4 regions of the Flavonifractor sp. genome follow, and region 4 is predicted to be linked to each of the others. Evidence: riboswitches for the same ligand, from Rfam matches in the RefSeq annotation. Region 4 holds a riboswitch; each other region holds the start of a gene.
What was found. A riboswitch is a leader RNA that binds a small molecule or an ion and turns the genes downstream of it on or off. The one in region 4 is predicted to bind cobalamin.

Region 1 (4,205 bases), on a different contig from region 4:
CTGTGGCGGGGGATCCGGGCGGTGCGCCGGTGTGCCGGGCAGGAGGACAGGGCCGGGGCGGCGGCGGCCCTGCTGGCGTTCCAGTGCGCCCTGGTGGCCCTGGGCCTGCTGGGCGGGGGGAATCTCCAGCTCCAGGGGCTGTTCTTCGTGGCGGTTTTTCTGGGGCTCTACATCTGCATCATGCGCAGCCTGGCGAAGCTGCCCGCCCTGCTGGACGGGGCGGGCTACGTGGTGCGGGCCGCCGGGGCGCGCCTGTCCGAGCGGGTCGTGTGGATCGCCTGGGCGGTTCTCCTGACGGCGGGCATCCTGCTGGCGGGGACGGTGTTCTGCCGCTACCCCATGGAGTGGAGCCCGGTGGAGGCCGGAGAACAGCGGGAGCTGGAGGAGATCCGGGACAGCTTGCTGGCGCTGGGGATGCCGGAGCAGGTGGCGGAGGATCTGGCGCCCGGGGATCTGGCCCTGCTGGAGGGGGCCCTCAGCGTGACCGTCGAGGTACGCGAGGAGCCCTTCAACGACGGGCGGGAGGAGCGCAGCGTCTCAGGGAGAACCATCCACGTCCAAACCGTCTACGACGTGCGGGAGCTGCGCCTGAGCGACATCGCCGTGGAGCTGCCGGGCGGGCGCTGGCGCATCATCCACCACTTCCTCTGGCAGGCGGAGCCCGGGCTGCGGACCACCGAGTGCATCAGCCTGTGGCCCACCACCCGGGACGGCTTCGACGGCTGGCGGCAGGAGGGGGAGGTGACCGGCCGGCTGCTCTTCGACTGGCAGGGAACCACCTATGAAGGGGACTACTACAGCATCTCCACGGAGCCGTACACCACCAACTCTTTCTTCTGGGGGGAGAGCCAGAGCACCGACCCCACCGCCGTCTTCTCCCTGCCGCGGCGGGGGGAGCGCTGCCGGGGCTATCTGACCTACGGCGTGGAGACGGTGGAGGAGGGGTGGCTCCTGGACTCCTGGAGCAACTACACCCACCAGGTCAAATGGCTGAACTACCCCGCCATGACCGCCCAGGAGTACGACAGATCCGGGATCTGGAACGGCTTCGGCGCCTTCCACACCGCCCAGACCGCCATCCAGTTCTACCCGGCATCCGAGACGGAGAAGGGGAGCTATCAGACTCGGTGACCGGAAGACGGCCGCCAATCGGACAGCAGGGGCACTCCCGCTGCTGCGGGAGTGCCCCTGCTGGAGTCTCTGCAATTCATCCAATGACAGACGGCGCTGTGTGCGGGCGCGCCCAGCCGCCCAGCCCTTCCGGGCTCACGACCGCGCATCGTCATAGAGCTTCTGAATCTCCGCCGGCAGGTGATCCGGCATCATCCGGGTGACCCGCTCCTCGCTGCCGTCCTGAAGGGCCTGCTCATAATACCAGCATTTGAAGCGGATCATGGACAGGGTCTTTTCCATTTGGCGCAGCTGCTGCTCCACCACCCGGCGCTGGCGCTCAAACAGCTCCCTGCGCTTTCCATAGGTTCCGCTGCCCTCGCAGCACCACTGCATGAACTGCCGGATGTCCTTGATCTCCAGCCCGGATTTTTTCAGGCAGTCGATGACCCGCAGGGCCTCCAGCTCCGCGTCGCCGAAGCGTCGGATGCCGGATGCCCGTTCCAGCCCGGGGAAGAGCCCCTCCTTGTCGTAATACCGAAGGGTGGAGACGGGGATATGAAACATCTCAGAGACCTGTCCGATTGTATACATCTTTTAAGCTCCTGAAAAAGTCTTGACCTGAAGTCAGATTTAGATCTTGTGAACCATTCTATCAGAGAACCGGCGGTCTGTCAAACCGGCGTTGCGGAGCGCCTTCTCTCAGAATGAAATCGAGCGGGGAAGCGCGAGGTTAAAGCCGGCAGAACCTTCTCCCGCCCAAGCATGGGACAGCAGATGCTGGTGATAAAGGGGAGAATCCTGCTCCCAGGATGGCGACGGCAGCCGACTCCCAACTGACCTTGTCTATCTGGCCGCAGGACATCTTCGACCGGCCAAAGGTGGAATCCTGCCTGATGAGATTTTTCCGCGCCCCGGTGGAGGAGCAAATGCCCGAGACGGTAGGCACAGCCAGTGGGGAGCCATATGCCGTCCCACCCCATCTCTTGACAAGTGCAGGCGGATGGATTAGAATGAAGCCACAATCAATCAGAACCCACCAAGTGCCCAGCTTCCGCTGGGGTAATAGGGAATCGGGTGCAAATCCCGAGCGATCCGGTCACTGTGAACGGGGAGTGAGCCGCAGCAATGCCATTGCCCCGCCGTCAAGGCGGGGTGAGAAGGCGCGGTAAGCGCAGATCCGTGAGCCAGGAAACCTGCTTGGAACGGGTGGATAGGTATCTTCCGCAGAAAGAGACCTGTCCAGCGTTGTCGTATCCAGACAGCCCTGGAAGTCCGCTTTCTCCGGAAAGCGGACTTTTTGTTTTGCTTTCCGGGCGGTGAGATCATATTTTCAGAAGGAGGATTTCCCATGAAACGCAGTATGTTATCCCTTGCGCTGGCCCTGATTCTCTCCCTGGCCGCCTGCTCCGGCGGGACCCCGTCGGAGACCCAGATCCCCGCCGCGGAGACCACCCCCGCCCAGGCGGAAGAGACCACCGGCTCCGACAGCCACTACCTGGTGACCATCACCAGCTACGACTACGCCGGCAACCCGGTGGAGTACACCTATGAGAAGGCCCCGGAGCGGGTACTCTGTGTCTACCAGGGCTGCATCGAGACCATGATCGCCCTGGGGCTGGAGGACCACGTGCTGGCCTCCTACGGCCTGGACAACGAGGTCAAGGACGAGTGGAAGGACGGCTTCGCACAGATGAACTATGACGAGACCGTCTTTGCTCCCGACAAGGAGACCGTCACCCTGCTGGAGCCCGACATGATCTTCTCCTGGGGCTCCTACTTCAGCGACGAGAAGCTGGGCGACGTGTACGAGTGGAACGACAAGGGCGTGGGCACCTACATCAACTCCAACACCGCCCGGGGCGGCTCCCGCACCCTGGAGAATGAGTACACCGACATTCTCAACATCGGCAGGATCTTCGACGTGGAGGAGAAGGCCCAGGCCCTGGTGGACGAGATGCAGGCCCAGGTGGCCCACACCCTGGCCGCCGCCGAGGGCCACGACCCCGTCCGTGTGGCGGTGGTGGAGCCCATCAGCGGCACCATCACCAACTACGGCGCCGACACCCTGGCCGGCGACATGGTCACCGCCCTGGGGGGCGAGCTGGCTAAGCCCGAGGGCAGCGACATGGGCAAGGAGGATCTGGTGGCCTGTGATCCCGACGTGATCTTCGTGGTCTACATGGCCTACTCCGGCGACGATCCCGAGAGCGTCATGACCCAGCAGCTCTCCCTGATCCAGGACGACCCAGCCTTTGCCAGTCTCTCCGCAGTCCAGAGCGGAAACATCCACCTGATCATGCTGGGGGACATGTACGCCAGCGGCCCCCGCACCATCGACGGGCTGCGGACGCTGGCCCAGGGCATGTACCCAGATCTGGAGCTGTAAGCCGCCATGAGAAAGAACGCCCTGTCCGGCCGCGGGCCGGCCTATCTGGCGGTGTGCCTGGTTCTGCTGGCCCTGCTGGTCCTGTCGGTGCTGGCGGCGGTGAGCTTCGGCACCATGACCATCCCCATTGGGGATGTGTACCGGGTCATTCTCCATGAGCTCTTCGGCCTGGGCGATCCGGCGGTGTGGGGCAGCGGCGGCGTCCACGACGTGGTGTGGCTCATCCGCCTGCCCCGGCTGATCCTGGCCATCGGGGTGGGCATGGGCCTGTCGGTGTGCGGCGTGGTCATGCAGGCCATCGTCAAAAATCCCCTGGCCGACCCCTATGTGCTGGGCGTGTCCTCCGGAGCCTACCTGGGGGCCACCCTGGCCATGCTGCTGGGCCTGGGCACCATCCTGGGCGGGAGCGCCATGGGCGTGCTGGGCTGCGCCGGGGCCTTCCTGGTGTCGCTGGCGGTGGTGGGGCTGGCCAACCTGGGCGGCCGGGCCAACGCAGTGAAGCTGCTGCTGGCCGGTTCCGCCCTGAGCGCCGTGTGCTCCGGCTTCTCCAACCTGTTTATCTTCATCCTCAACGACGACCACGCCGCCTCCGCCGTGGTGCAGTGGTCCATGGGAAGCCTGGCCGGGGCCGACTGGCAGAGCAACGGGGTGATCCTCCCCGTGGTGCTGGCGGGCACCCTCTTTTTCTGGACCCAGTACCGCAATC
Region 2 (4,205 bases), on a different contig from region 4:
ACTCGTGGGTGAAGGCGGGGTCGTAGAGCTTGGAGCGCTCGTAATCATCCCCCAGGAAATGCCCGATGGTAATCAGCGCCGTCTTGGTGATCCTGTTCTCCCTGGCGGTCTTTGCCAGGGTGGACACGGTGCAGCGGAACACCTTCTCCTCCGGCCAGGTGGCCTTGTAGACGATGGCCGCCGGGGTGTCGGGAGAATAGCCCCCCGCCGTCAGCTCCTCCTCCACCTGCTCCAGCAGGCCGGTGGACAGGAACAGCACCATGGTGCAGCCGTGGGAGGCCAGCTTGCGCAGCCCCTCCCCCTCGGGCACCGGCGTCCGCCCCGCCATGCGGGTGATGATCACGGACTGTGATACCTCCGGCAGGGTATACTCGGCGTTGAGGGCCGCCGCCGCCCCGGAGAAGGAGGACACGCCGGGGGTCACGTCGTAGGCGATGCCCAGCTTGTCCAGCTCGTCCATCTGCTCCCGGATGGCCCCGTAGAGGGAGGGGTCGCCGGTGTGGAGGCGGACGGTGACGCCGCCCTTCTCCTCGGTGGCCTTCATCACTTCGATGACCTGCTCCAGGGTCATGGAGGCGCTGTTATAGACCTGGCAGCCCTCCTTCTTGTAGTCCAGCAGGGCGGGGTTCACCAGGGATCCGGCGTAGATGATCACGTCGGCCTCCCCCAGCAGTCTGGCACCCCGCACCGTGATCAGATCCGCCCCGCCGGGGCCCGCGCCGATAAAATGTACCATAATATAAACCTCCTGAGCGCGTAGACAAGTTGTGTGTAGGGGCGGATATCATCCGCCCGCCGTTTCGCCATCCGGGGCTGCCCGGTGGAGGGCCAGCAGCCGCTCCGCCCCCGGGGTCTTTCCCAAAATGCCGTACTGGTTGGAGAAGAAGAAGGCCTCGATGGTCAGCCCCTCCCCCGCCCGGCGCTTCAACTGTCCGTCCAGGGCCTCCCCGATGGAGGCCATCACCGGCCCCAGCAGGCCGGCCTGTTTCAGCAGCTCCACCCCCGCGTCGGTGGTGGGGCTGTCAAAGAGGGCACGCAGCAGTGCTCCGTCCGCCCCGGCCAGGGCGGCGTGGGCGGTGAGCGTCTCCCGCCGGGCGTCGGCGGTCTTGGAGTGGGTGTTCATGCACCCGGCCGCCGCCTTGATCAGCTTGCCCAGGTGCCCCACCACCAGCACGGAGCGGAACCCCGCCCCGGCGGCGTGGTCGATGGCCGCCCCCAGGTAGTTGCTGCACATGCACCAGCGGTCCAGGTTCAGGCCCAGCACCTCTCTGGCAAAGCTCTCCCCGTAGTTGCCGGGGGTGAGGAGCAGATCCTCCGTCCCCGCCGCCCGCCGCTGGTCCATCTCCAGGTAGAGGGAGTCGAGCAGGGCCGCCTCGCTCATGGGCTTCACAATCCCGCTGGTGCCCAGGATGGAGATGCCCCCCACGATGCCCAGCCGGGGGTTGAAGGTGCGCTTTGCCAGGGCCTCCCCCTCCGGCACGGAGATCACCGCCCGCAGGCCGCCGGTGTACCCGGCCTTGGCCATAACAGCCTCCATCTGCTCCCCGATCATCCGCCGGGGGGTGGAGTTGATGGCCGCCGCCCCCACCGGCTGATCCAGGCCGGGCAGGGTCACCCGGCCCACCCCTTCGCCGCCGTCGATGACAATGCCGGGGGTGTCCGTCCGCTCCACCCGGGCGAAGATCAGCGCCCCGTCGGTGACGTCCGGGTCGTCGCCGCCGTCCTTGCGCACCGCGCAGGCGGCCCAGCCCTCCCCGGCGGCGTGCCGGAGCAGTTCGGCCTCCACCGCCACCCCCGCCGGGGTGGCAATGCGTACGGCGGGCAGGGTTTCGCCGGTGAGCAGCCGGGCCGCGGCCCCGGCGGCGGCCGCCGCGGCGCAGGTACCGGTGGTGTAGCCGCAGCGCAGCTTCTGCCGCCCCACCGGGATATACAGCTCCAGCTTTGCCACACAGACACCTCCTGACAACAAAAAAGATCCTCCTCGGCTGACGAGGAGAATCCTTGCATCCCTTTTGCATCCCTGCTGTCGGGGTCTGCCGCACCTCTCCACCTCAGAGCTACGCCGGTTCGCACACCACAGCAGGTCTCCTGGCTTGCGTTTCCTCCTCCGGCGCGCCTTCTCGGTTCCCTGGGAACCAATGGCCTGTGCGCCTTTGTCCACGCTTACAGTAGAGGTAAGACTGCGCCGGATTTTCACCGGCTTCCCGATGCGCGGCTCCGCCGCGCACTGCGGGTGCATTGAATTCCCTGTTATTATAGCAGGATGCGGGGCAAAAGTAAAGGCGGGGTTTCAAAATTCCCTGCGGGGGGCCGCCAGCAGGAAGCGGATGCCCGCCGTCAGCAGGGAGGCGCCCAGGCCGGTGTAAAACACGGCGATAAAGCCCTCCGGCGCCAGGCCGCTGGCCCGCAGGCCGATGCCCAGCGTCATCATCAGGGCCATGATCAGGAAGGATTTCCGGTCAAAAAAGCGCCAGAACCACTGGCGCACGGCGCCGTAGCCGCGGATGCGCACCGTGTGCCGCCGCACCAGCGGGCCGAACACCCTCCCCTGAAAAAGGACGAAGACCAGCACGGAGAGGGCGATGCTCCACACTGCGGCGTGGCCGGGGTAGGCCAGCAGCCCGATGCGCAGGATGTTGACCCCCGCCGCCCCCCACACCAGTCCGGCCAGCAGGAGCAGCGTCTCTTTTTTCACCAAATCGGGTTCCCCCTTGTCTCAGATCTCATGTTCCGCGCCGCGGCGGGCGCGGGGACTCTTCAGCGGTAGAGCAGCCGCCGGAGCACCTGCTCCAGCCCGCCGCAGCTGTCCGCCCCCCGGCTCAGCTGTCCCAGCAGGCTGTCCAGCACAAAGGCGGCCAGCTGCTCCCGGGTGAAACAATCGTCAAAGGCGGCGGGCGATACGGCCCGATCCGCCTCCAGCGCCCGCAGCAGCATCCGGCGGAGCTGCCCCAGGGTCTCCTCCATGGCCTGGCGGCCGCCGGCCCGCCCCTCCGGCAGGAAGCCGGCGGCGTGTCCCCGGAAAAAGCCGGGGTACTCCCCCGCCCCGGTTCGGATGCGGTGGAACAGCCCGTGGACGCAGGAGACGAAATCCTCCGGCGGTTCCGCCTCCGGCGCGGACAGAATCTGCCCCCAGATCTCCTCCACCGTGGCGGCCATCAGCTCCGCCTTGCCGGAGAAGTAGTTGTAGACCGAGCCCACGGAGACCTCGGCCTCCTCCGCCACCGCCCGGATGCTCAGGCCGTCCAGCCCCTGCCGCCGGGCCACGGCCCGGCTGGCGGCCAGCAGGGCCTGCCGGGAGGTAACTGCCGTATTCACGCGCCTCGCCCCCATTCTGAACAAAGTTCATTTTAGCAGATCCTGCCCTTCTGTCAACCGGAAATACGCAGAAATCCCCGGCGCGGGCACTGCCCGCGCCAGGGATTTTTCCAGGCTGCCGGTTTTCTCTTACAGATAGCTCTTCAGCTTCTCCACCATGTCGGTGTGCTCCCAGGGCAGGTCGATGTCGGTGCGGCCGAAGTGGCCGTAGGCGGCGGTCTGCTCGTAGATGGGGCGGCGGAGATCCAGGTGCTCGATGATCTTGGCGGGGCGCAGGTCGAAGTTCTCATTGACGATGGCGGAGAGCTTCTCCTCGTCCAGCACGCCGGTGCCGTAGGTGTCCACCAGCACGGAGACGGGGTGGGCCACGCCGATGGCGTAGGCCAGCTCGATCTGGCACTTGCGGCACAGGCCGGCGGCCACCAGGTTCTTGGCCACGTAGCGGGCCATGTAGGCGGCGGAGCGGTCCACCTTGGTGGGATCCTTGCCGGAGAAGCAGCCGCCGCCGTGGGCCGCGGAGCCGCCGTAGGTGTCCACGATGATCTTACGGCCGGTCAGACCGGTGTCGCCCACGGGGCCGCCCACCACGAAGCGGCCGGTGGGGTTGACGTAGAACTTGGTGTCCTTGGTGATGTACTGGGCGGGGATGATGGGCTTGATGATCTCCTCCACCACGGCCTCCCGCAGATCCTTCAGGGCGATGTCGGGGTCGTGCTGGGTGGACACCACGATGGCGGGGCAGGAGAGAACCTGGCCGTCGTCGCCGTACTCCACGGTGACCTGGCTCTTGCCGTCGGGGCGCAGCCACTTGAGCTGGCCGGACTTGCGCACGTCGGCCAGGCGGCGGGACAGCTTGTGGGCCATGGAGATGGGGGCGGGCATCAGCTCGG
Region 3 (4,205 bases), on a different contig from region 4:
CGGATGGTGGCCCGCATCCGGAGGGAGTGCTTTGCCAAGCTGGGGCGGCTGCCCCTGTCCTACTTTGACCGCCACCCCCATGGGGATACCATGAACCGCCTGGTCAGCGATGCCGACAACGTCAGCACCGTGGCGGCTGAGACGGTGACTCAGCTCCTGTCCAGCCTGCTGATGGTGGCGGGGGCGTTGGCCATCATGGCGGCCCTCAGCCCGCTGCTCACTCTGACGGCCCTGGCAACTGTGCCGGTGATCGCCCTGTGCACCCGCCTGATCTCCCGGCGGAGCAGGACGCTCTACCGCCGGCAGGCCGATGAGCTGGGCCGCCTGAGCGGCCTGGTGCAGGAGTCCCTCTCCAACAGCCGCACGGTGAAGCTCTACCACCAGCAGGAAGAGCTGTTGGCGCGGTTTGACCAGATGAACGGGGCGCTGTGCGCCACATCGGTGAAGGCGCAGATCTGCGCCGGCCTGCTCAGCCCGCTGGTGAACATGGTCAACAACCTGGGCTTTGCCCTGATCGCCTGCGCCGGGGGCGTGCTGGCCCTCCGCGGCGCGGTGAGCGTTGGGCTGGTGGTCAGCTTCCTGGGCTACTCCCGGCAGTTGGGGCGGCCCCTGAACAGCATTGCCGCCCTCTTTTCCAGCATTCAGCAGGCCGTCGCTGGGGCCGAGCGGCTCTTTGAGATTTTGGACGAGCCGGAGCTGCCCCCCGATGTCCCGGGTGCAGTCTCACCCCGGACGGTGCGGGGAGAGGTGTCCTTTGCGGATGTGTCCTTCTCCTATGAGCCGGACAGGCCGGTGCTGGAGCATGTGAGCTTCCGCGTCAGGGCAGGGGAGGTGGCCGCATTTGTGGGGGAGACCGGCGCGGGCAAGACCACCCTGGTCAACCTGCTGATCCGGGCCTATGAGCCGACGGCGGGGGAGATCCGGCTGGACGGCGTGCCCCTCGGTCGGTACAGCCGGGAAGGACTGAGCCGGTGCTTCTCCGTGGTGCTCCAGGAGACCGTCTTTTTCCGCGGCACGGTGCTGGACAATCTGCGCTATGCCCGCCCGGAGGCCACGGAGGCGGAGGTTGTCCATGCGGCAAAACTGGCCCATGCCCACGGTTTCATCCAGCGCCTGCCCCAGGGGTACCAAACCCTCATGTCGGGGGCGGCCGGGGAATTCAGCCAGGGGCAGTACCAGCTTTTGGCCATGGCCCGGGCCCTGGTGAGCCGGGCGCCTATCCTCATCCTGGACGAGGCCACCAGCAGTGTGGATACTACCACGGAGCAGCGGCTCCAGCAGGCCACCCTCCGCCTGCTGGAGGGCCGCACCTGCTTCCTGATCGCCCACCGTCCCTCCACCATCCGCCGGGCCGACCGCATCTTTGTGGTGGGGGAGCGGGGGATCGTGGAGTCCGGCACATATGATGAACTGATGAAAAAGCGAGGAGTTTATTGGAGTGTGCTTCAATGAATCAGTCGTTTTGAATGTAATTTATGACCAGCAGGCCATTGTTCTTTTGACCTTGCGCCTCCGTTGGGGTGTTTTGTCTTATAGTGACGAATTTCTGATAACGTGTTGCTACTTTGACCCATGACTTGACCCAGAACGGGAAAAATCCCAGCGGAGCAGGCAGCATACGACCTCCGGGATTTGGCAGTTTTCTGGAACGAAAAGGGTCGGAAAGCACTTGAAATCAAAGGATTGAACTGCCGGTAGCAGCTCATAACCCGGAGGTCGAAGGTTCAAATCCTTCCCCCGCAACCATAAAAGTACCGTATTCCGTTGGAATGCGGTACTTTTTTTCACTTTTTCGACCACTTGTTTTTTGCGTTTCTAACACTTTTCTAACACAACGTCCTGTGAAATGGTCTGCGGCAGCGGCAATTTGCTGATGTCGAGCCTATATCCTCTGAAATTGATGTTGTCCTAAGGAGTGCTAGATTGCCGTATATCCTCTTATTGAAACTCCCCTCCCACGCGGCTCAACACTGCCCAAATGTACGCGTCATGCACTACGCTGAAAACAGCGCACGTGGCTGCGACAGCTGGCACTCCTGGTCCATAATTTCTACGAGTGAATACACCTGACAACTTCTGGTCAAAAGCGGATTAAGATGTCCGACTGCAAAAGATATTTGATGGACGCCTGTGACAGGCCGAATATGCTGTTCGCCCATTCTCGAGCTGGCGAAATCCATCTAGAAAGAAATTAGCAATTGACAATGAATGAAATGGAGAATACAATCAAGATATCAAAAGTAAAATAGCAAGCGCACAGGTGTGCCCTCTCCTTCGGGAGAGGACAGAAAAGGGAAGCCGGGTGAAACTCCCGCACAGGGCCGCTGCTGTAATTGCGGAGTCCCGCCAAGAATGCCACTGGTAGAGAATACCGGGAAGGCGGCGAGGATGAGGATGCATGAGTCAGAAAACCTGCCTGCTGCGTGCACAGAAATGCTCTTCGGATCTCAGGAGCCAGTGTGCGGCAGAGGAATCCCCTTCCCATAGGCGAGGTGGATTGTTTGCAGGCATATGCCGGGATTGGAGCATGCTCCAATCCCGGCTTTTTATATGTTATGGTACATGCAGTTTGATGGAGAAAGGCGGGTCATGCCCAATGGAACGATATGAATATCCCTTTGCGGCAATCGTAGGACAGGAGAAACTGAAAACCGCGCTGCTACTTAACTTGGTAGATCCCCGCCTCGGCGGTGTGCTTATCCAGGGAGAGAAAGGGACGGCCAAGTCTACAGCGGTACGCGGTTTGGCGGCGCTGATGGATGAGGTGGAAGTAACCGAGGGGTGCCCCTTCCACTGCAGAATAGACGGAGAAATGCTGTGTGATGAATGCCGCACCAAACCGGACAGACATACGGCACGCTATCGAAGACGGGTGGTGGAGCTCCCGGTAAGCGCCACAGAGGATCGGGTAGTGGGTACTCTGGATCTGGAACGGGCGCTGAAAGAAGGGGTGAAGGCATTTGAGCCCGGGCTGCTGGCTCAGGCAAATGGGAACATCCTCTATGTAGACGAGATCAACCTGTTGGAGGACCACATCGTAGATGTGCTGCTGGATTCCGCCGCGATGGGGGTAAATACCGTGGAACGGGAGGGGGTCTCCTACAGCCACCCGGCCCGCTTTATTCTGGTAGGCACCATGAACCCGGAGGAGGGAGATCTTCGCCCCCAGCTGTTGGATCGTTTCGGCCTGATGGTGGAGGTGCACGGCGAGCCGGAAGCGGAGGCCCGCAAGGAGGTCGTCCGCCGGCGGCTGGCCTTTGAGACAGACCCAGCCGCATTCTGTGCGTTCTATGAGCCAGAGCAGGAGAAACTGCGGCGGCGCATCGCGGCGGCGCAGGACCGTCTGTCTCAAGTGGCTCTTCCCGAGGCGCTCTTTGACACGGTGGCGCGTGTCTGCACTGCGCTCCAGGTGGACGGCCACCGCGCGGACATCACCATGCTCAAGACGGCACGGGCCTTGGCCGCCTTGGATGGACGACAGGAGGCAGCCGAGGGAGATCTGCGGCAGGCGGCAGAGCTGGCCCTGCCCCACCGGCTGCGCCGGGCTCCCTTTGAGCAGGGGGGCGGCGCCGAACTTAACTGGGGGGAACTGTTCCATGGATAGAGCCCGATATCCCTTCTCCGCCGTGGTGGGTCAGGAGCGGGCAAAGCAGGCGCTTCTCTGCCTGGCTGTGGAGCCCCGCATCGGGGGCGTACTGCTGTGCGGAGAAAAAGGGACGGCTAAGTCCACCCTGGTGAGGGCCATGGGTGGGTTGGAGGGCGTACACCTGGTGGAGCTCCCTGTGAGCACCACGGAGGACATGCTTTTGGGCGGCGTGGAGCTGGAGACGGCGGTGCGCACTGGCCGGCGGCAATTCCAACCCGGTCTGCTGGCTCGGGCCGACGGGGCAGTGCTGTACGCCGATGAGATCAATCTGCTTCCCGCCGCTCTGAGCGGTGCCCTGCTGGACACCCTGGAGAGCGGGGTGTGCCGGGTGGAGCGGGACGGCATTTCCCATACCTGTCCCGCCCGATTTTCTCTGGTAGGAACCATGAATCCGGAGGAGGGGATCCTTCGGCCTCAACTGCTGGACCGCTTTGGCATCTATGTTGCGGTAATCGGAGAGACAGAGCCGGAGTCCCGGAAAGAGGTGGTCCGCCGCGCTCTGGCTTTTGAGACAGATCCCGTCGGATTTCGCGCCCAATGGGCCAGGCAGGAGGCGCGG
Region 4 (4,205 bases):
GGCGGACCTCCGCCTCGGGCAGGCCCAGGTTCACCGCCCCGAAGGAGATGTCCCGGTACACGTCGGCGGAGAAGAGCTGGTCGTCGGGATCCTGGAACACGATGCCCACCCGGCGGCGCAGCTCCGCCAGGCCCTTTCGATCCCGGCGCACCGGCGCGCCGTCCAGAAGCACCTCCCCGCTCTGGGGGGTGAGCACCCCGTTCAGGTTGAGGAACAGGGTGGACTTCCCCGCCCCGTTGGCCCCCAGAATGCCGGTGATCCGCCCCCGCTCCGCCTTCAGACTCACATGGTCCAGGGCGGCGGTGCCGTCCTCGTAGGTGTAGCACAGCTCTCTCGTCTCGATGGCTGGATTCATCCCAGCACCCCCCTCTCCGCAAACAGGACTGCCAGCTGCCCAGCCGCCACCGCCAGAGCCAGGGGGTAGAGCCCCCGGCCCGGCGCATAGTCCCCCGGCAGGGTGGTGAGGCTGCCGGCATAGCCCCGGGACTCCAGGGCGGCGTAGATCCGGTCGGCCCGCCGCCAGGCCCGCAGGAACACCAGGGAGGCCATGGTTCCCAGGGAGGACAGGGAGCGGCGCAGCCCCTGGTAGCCCAGGCGGGAGGCCTGGGCGGTGCGGATGCTCCCCGCCGTCTCGGAGAGCACGAAGATAAAGCGGTAGATGAGCTCCATCAGCTCCACCAGCAGGCGGGGCACGTGGAGCCGCCCCAGGCACATGGTCAGGTCGGTGACCGGGGTGTTGAGGGCCAGGAAGTACATGGCTCCCACCGCCCCCAGGGCGCGGAAAAACAGGGCCGCGGCGGCGGCCAGGGCGGCCCCGTCAAAGCCCCACAGCCGCCCTCCCACCGGAAGGGCGGCCAGAACCGGCGTTCCCGCGGGGTAGCTGCGCACCAGCATGGTGGCGCAGCCCACCGCCAGGAAAGCCATGGGGATCTTGAGAAAATGGAGGTATACCCTGGGGGGCAGGCCCCCCAAAACGGTGATCAGCACGCCCATGGCCGCCGCCGTGGCCAGGCCCACCACCCCGCTGCCGCAGCACAGGCATACCACCAGCGCCGTCAGGGAGAGGATCAGCTTGGGCAGCGGATCCACCCGCCGCAGGCGGGACTGATAGGCCCAGCGGTCGGTACCCATCAGCTCTCGTCCTTCCCGCCGGGCTTTTTGGTGATGCGGCCCAGGACAAAGCCCACGATCCCCGCGCCCACGGCGGCCTGGAGGGCGAAGAGCAGGGACTCCACCTCGCCGCTGGCGGGCTCCAGGATGGGCTCAAACCAGGGCTGGTAGCCGGGATTCAGCTCCTGAACCACCTCCTCGGCCTGTCCGTCGGCGCCGCCGAACTCGGCGTTGGGCAGCAGCCACAGGGGCAGGGCGGCAATGATCACCACCAGGGCGATCAGAATCAGATTTTTCTGCCAGACCTTCATCGCTTCTCCCTCCTTACAGCACGCACAGCGTTTCCAGCTCGGTCTTGCTGTACTTCTCCAGCACGTTGAACACCACCACGGTGAGCAGTCCCTCGGCGATGGCCAGTGGGATCTGGGTGACGGCGAACACCATCAGGTACCGTGCCATGCCCCCGTCGATCACCCCCAGCTGGAAGGAGGTCACCACATAGGTGAACAGATCCCCCAGGGCGGCGGCGGCGAACACCGCCACGGGCGCCGGGGCCTTGGCCTTCCGCAGCAGCTTGTACACCAGCCAGGACACGATGGGCCCGGCGATGGCCATGGAGAAGGTGTTGGCCCCCAGGGTGGTCAGGCCGCCGTGGGCCAGCAGCAGGGCCTGGAACAGCAGGACGATCAGCCCCAGCACCGCCATGGTCATGGGCCCGAACAGGATGGCTCCCAGGCCCACGCCGGTGGGGTGGGAGCAGGAACCGGTAAAAGAGGGCAGCTTCAGGGCGGAGAGCACAAAGGCGAAGGCCCGCACATGGCCAGGAGGATCTTGGCCCGGGGCGCCATCTCCACCTTCTTTTTGATGGACAGGAAGCCCGCCGCCACAAAGGGCACGCACACGGCCCCCCAAACCACGCACCAACCAGCGGGCAGATAGCCCTCGGCAATGTGCATGGCGGAGGCGCTCATGGGCAGCAGGCCCAGCAGCCCGATCATCAGGGCCGCGGTGCGCAGCAGGCGGTGGTTGCGTTGTGTTGTCATGATCTTCATCCTTTCCTATACCTCGTAGGCTGATGGTGTGGTATGCTCCGGCAAGGTCTTCCGGCTCGAGCCTCTCTGCCGCCGCGCACCTTCCCAGGTCTCCCCAGTGGCATTTGCCCGGCGGCTCCTCTCTCACGGCAGCGGGACTGCGCGGGACTTGCACCCGACTTCCCTTTTCCGGAGCACTATGTCAACAGGCCTCCGCCTGGAGTTTTTCCGCCGCTTCGGCGTGGGCGGCGAACAGGGCCCGCACGCCGGGGTTCTCCCCCAAACCCCGCAGGACGCAGGACACCTGATAGCCCTCCGCCTCCAGCATGGACTTCCAGGAGTCGGGCTCGTCCCCGGCCAGATCGTTCTTGGCGTGGTCGCCGGCCACCACCATCAGGGGCCGCAGCTCCACCCGGCGCACTGCGTGCCGCTCCTTCAGCCGCCGCAGGGCCTCGTCAAAGCCGGGGTAGCCCTCCACCGTGCCGATGACGATGTCCCGCCGGCCCAGGTCGTGGAGCAGGTACTCCAGCTGGGTGTAGGCGGCGTTGGCGTAGTGCCCCGTGCCGTGGCCCATGTAGAGCACGGCGGCGTCCTCCGACGGGGCGGGCAGGTCGGAGAGCAGGGCGTCGGCCAGCGCCCGGTAGTCCGCCTCTGCCGTCAGCAGGGGCTTTCCGAAGGACAGCCGGGCAAACCGCCCGGCAAAGGGGGCGGCCTGGGCCATCAGCTTGTCGTACTCGTCGCCGTTGAGGATGTGGGTGGGCTGCACCACCACATCGTGGTACCCCTCGACCGCCAGGCGCTCCAGGGCCTGGGGCACGTCGTCGATGTGGGTGCCCTCCTTCTCCAGCTTGCGCAGGATCATCCCGCTGGTGAAGGCCCGGCGGAGGGTTCGCTCCGGGAAGGCGGCGGCCAGCTCCGCCTCGATGGCGGCGATGGTCTTTTCCAGGGTGTCAAAATGGCTGGTGCCGAAGGACACCGCCAGGATGGCTTGTCTGTCCATGGTTGTTCCTCCTGTGGGGACGAAATGTGCAGAATCGGGCGCAGATCGATGCCTTTGCAGGGGCGGCCTGTGGCCGCCCCTACTCCCGCGCGTTGTTGCTGGCCTGATAGAGCAGGGCGTTGCAGATGGCGGCGGCCACATTGGAGCCGCCCTTGCGGCCCCGGGCCACAATGTGGGGCACGTCCATGGTGAGCAGCAGCTCCTTGCTCTCCACCACGTTGACAAACCCCACCGGCACGCCGATGACCAGGGCGGGCTTCATCTTCCCCTCGTCCATGAGCTGGCAGGCCCGCACCAGGGCGGTGGGGGCGTTGCCGATGGCCAGCACCAGGGGGCCGTCCAGGGCGGCGGCCCGCTCCATGGACACGGTGGCCCGGGTCTCTCCCCGCTCCCTGGCCTCGGCGGCCACGTCCGGGTCGGACATGAAGCACATGGCCCTTCCGCCGAACTTCTCCAGCACCCGCTTATTCACGCCGGAGAAGGCCATCTGGGTGTCGGTGACGATGGTGCAGCCGGCCTTCATGGCGGCGATCCCCTTTTCCACCGCGCCGGGGGAGAACACCAGATTGTCGGCATACTCAAAGTCCGCCGTGGTGTGGATCACCCGCTTGACCACCGGCAGCTGGTCTGCCGGGAACACACGCTCGCCCAGCTCCTGGGCGATGAGCTCCATGCTCCGGGCCTCGATGTCCGCCGGGGCCACCCGCTGTAACTGAATTTCCTTCATGGATTATTCCTCCCCGTTGAGTATGCGGTAAATCCGCGCCATGTCCAGGCTCTCCCGCAGGCCGCCGGCCAGCTTGTCGTACTGCCCCTGGGCGTAGTCCTGCCAGTCCACCGCCGCCGCGCCGGGCTCCAGCCCCTTGGCCCTCAGCAGGGCGTTGACCAGGGCCTCCGCCACCCCGGCCTTGTCAAAGATGCCGTGGACGTAGCAGCCCCACACATTGCCGGAACTCAGGCCGTCGGTGTGGCGCTCCCCGGTCTGGGTGGTGAAGTCCACCAGGGGAGCGGCGGCGCTCTCGGTGCGGCCCATGTGGATCTCGTAGCCCTCGAAGGGGACGCCC

Region 1: linked by a shared signal. The riboswitch ahead of QZ378_RS05145 (ABC transporter substrate-binding protein) and the one ahead of QZ378_RS09465 (energy-coupling factor ABC transporter permease) in region 4 are both predicted to bind cobalamin.
Region 2: linked by a shared signal. The riboswitch ahead of cbiD (cobalt-precorrin-5B (C(1))-methyltransferase CbiD) and the one ahead of QZ378_RS09465 (energy-coupling factor ABC transporter permease) in region 4 are both predicted to bind cobalamin.
Region 3: linked by a shared signal. The riboswitch ahead of QZ378_RS02675 (AAA family ATPase) and the one ahead of QZ378_RS09465 (energy-coupling factor ABC transporter permease) in region 4 are both predicted to bind cobalamin.

Annotation. Positions count from the first base shown of each region.
Region 1 covers NZ_JAHZDL010000024.1:21,205-25,409, forward strand. The annotation lists gene QZ378_RS05135 (hypothetical protein) at 1-1,131, shown strand, start outside; gene QZ378_RS05140 (MerR family transcriptional regulator) at 1,267-1,704, opposite strand; cobalamin riboswitch at 2,135-2,329, shown strand; gene QZ378_RS05145 (ABC transporter substrate-binding protein) at 2,462-3,499, shown strand; gene QZ378_RS05150 (iron ABC transporter permease) at 3,506-4,205, shown strand, end outside.
Region 2 covers NZ_JAHZDL010000087.1:4,001-8,205, reverse strand. The annotation lists gene cobM (precorrin-4 C(11)-methyltransferase) at 1-736, opposite strand, end outside; gene cbiD (cobalt-precorrin-5B (C(1))-methyltransferase CbiD) at 785-1,948, opposite strand; cobalamin riboswitch at 2,061-2,247, opposite strand; gene QZ378_RS10645 (hypothetical protein) at 2,291-2,695, opposite strand; gene QZ378_RS10640 (TetR/AcrR family transcriptional regulator) at 2,758-3,315, opposite strand; gene metK (methionine adenosyltransferase) at 3,445-4,205, opposite strand, start outside.
Region 3 covers NZ_JAHZDL010000010.1:14,891-19,095, reverse strand. The annotation lists gene QZ378_RS02680 (ABC transporter ATP-binding protein) at 1-1,452, shown strand, start outside; cobalamin riboswitch at 2,242-2,435, shown strand; gene QZ378_RS02675 (AAA family ATPase) at 2,399-3,604, shown strand; gene QZ378_RS02670 (VWA domain-containing protein) at 3,597-4,205, shown strand, end outside.
Region 4 covers NZ_JAHZDL010000068.1:6,822-11,026, forward strand. The annotation lists gene QZ378_RS09450 (ATP-binding cassette domain-containing protein) at 1-355, opposite strand, end outside; gene cbiQ (cobalt ECF transporter T component CbiQ) at 352-1,131, opposite strand; gene QZ378_RS09460 (energy-coupling factor ABC transporter substrate-binding protein) at 1,131-1,421, opposite strand; partial or broken gene QZ378_RS09465 (energy-coupling factor ABC transporter permease) at 1,435-2,153, opposite strand; cobalamin riboswitch at 2,186-2,366, opposite strand; gene QZ378_RS09470 (sirohydrochlorin cobaltochelatase) at 2,344-3,141, opposite strand; gene QZ378_RS09475 (precorrin-8X methylmutase) at 3,221-3,868, opposite strand; gene QZ378_RS09480 (cobyric acid synthase) at 3,872-4,205, opposite strand, start outside.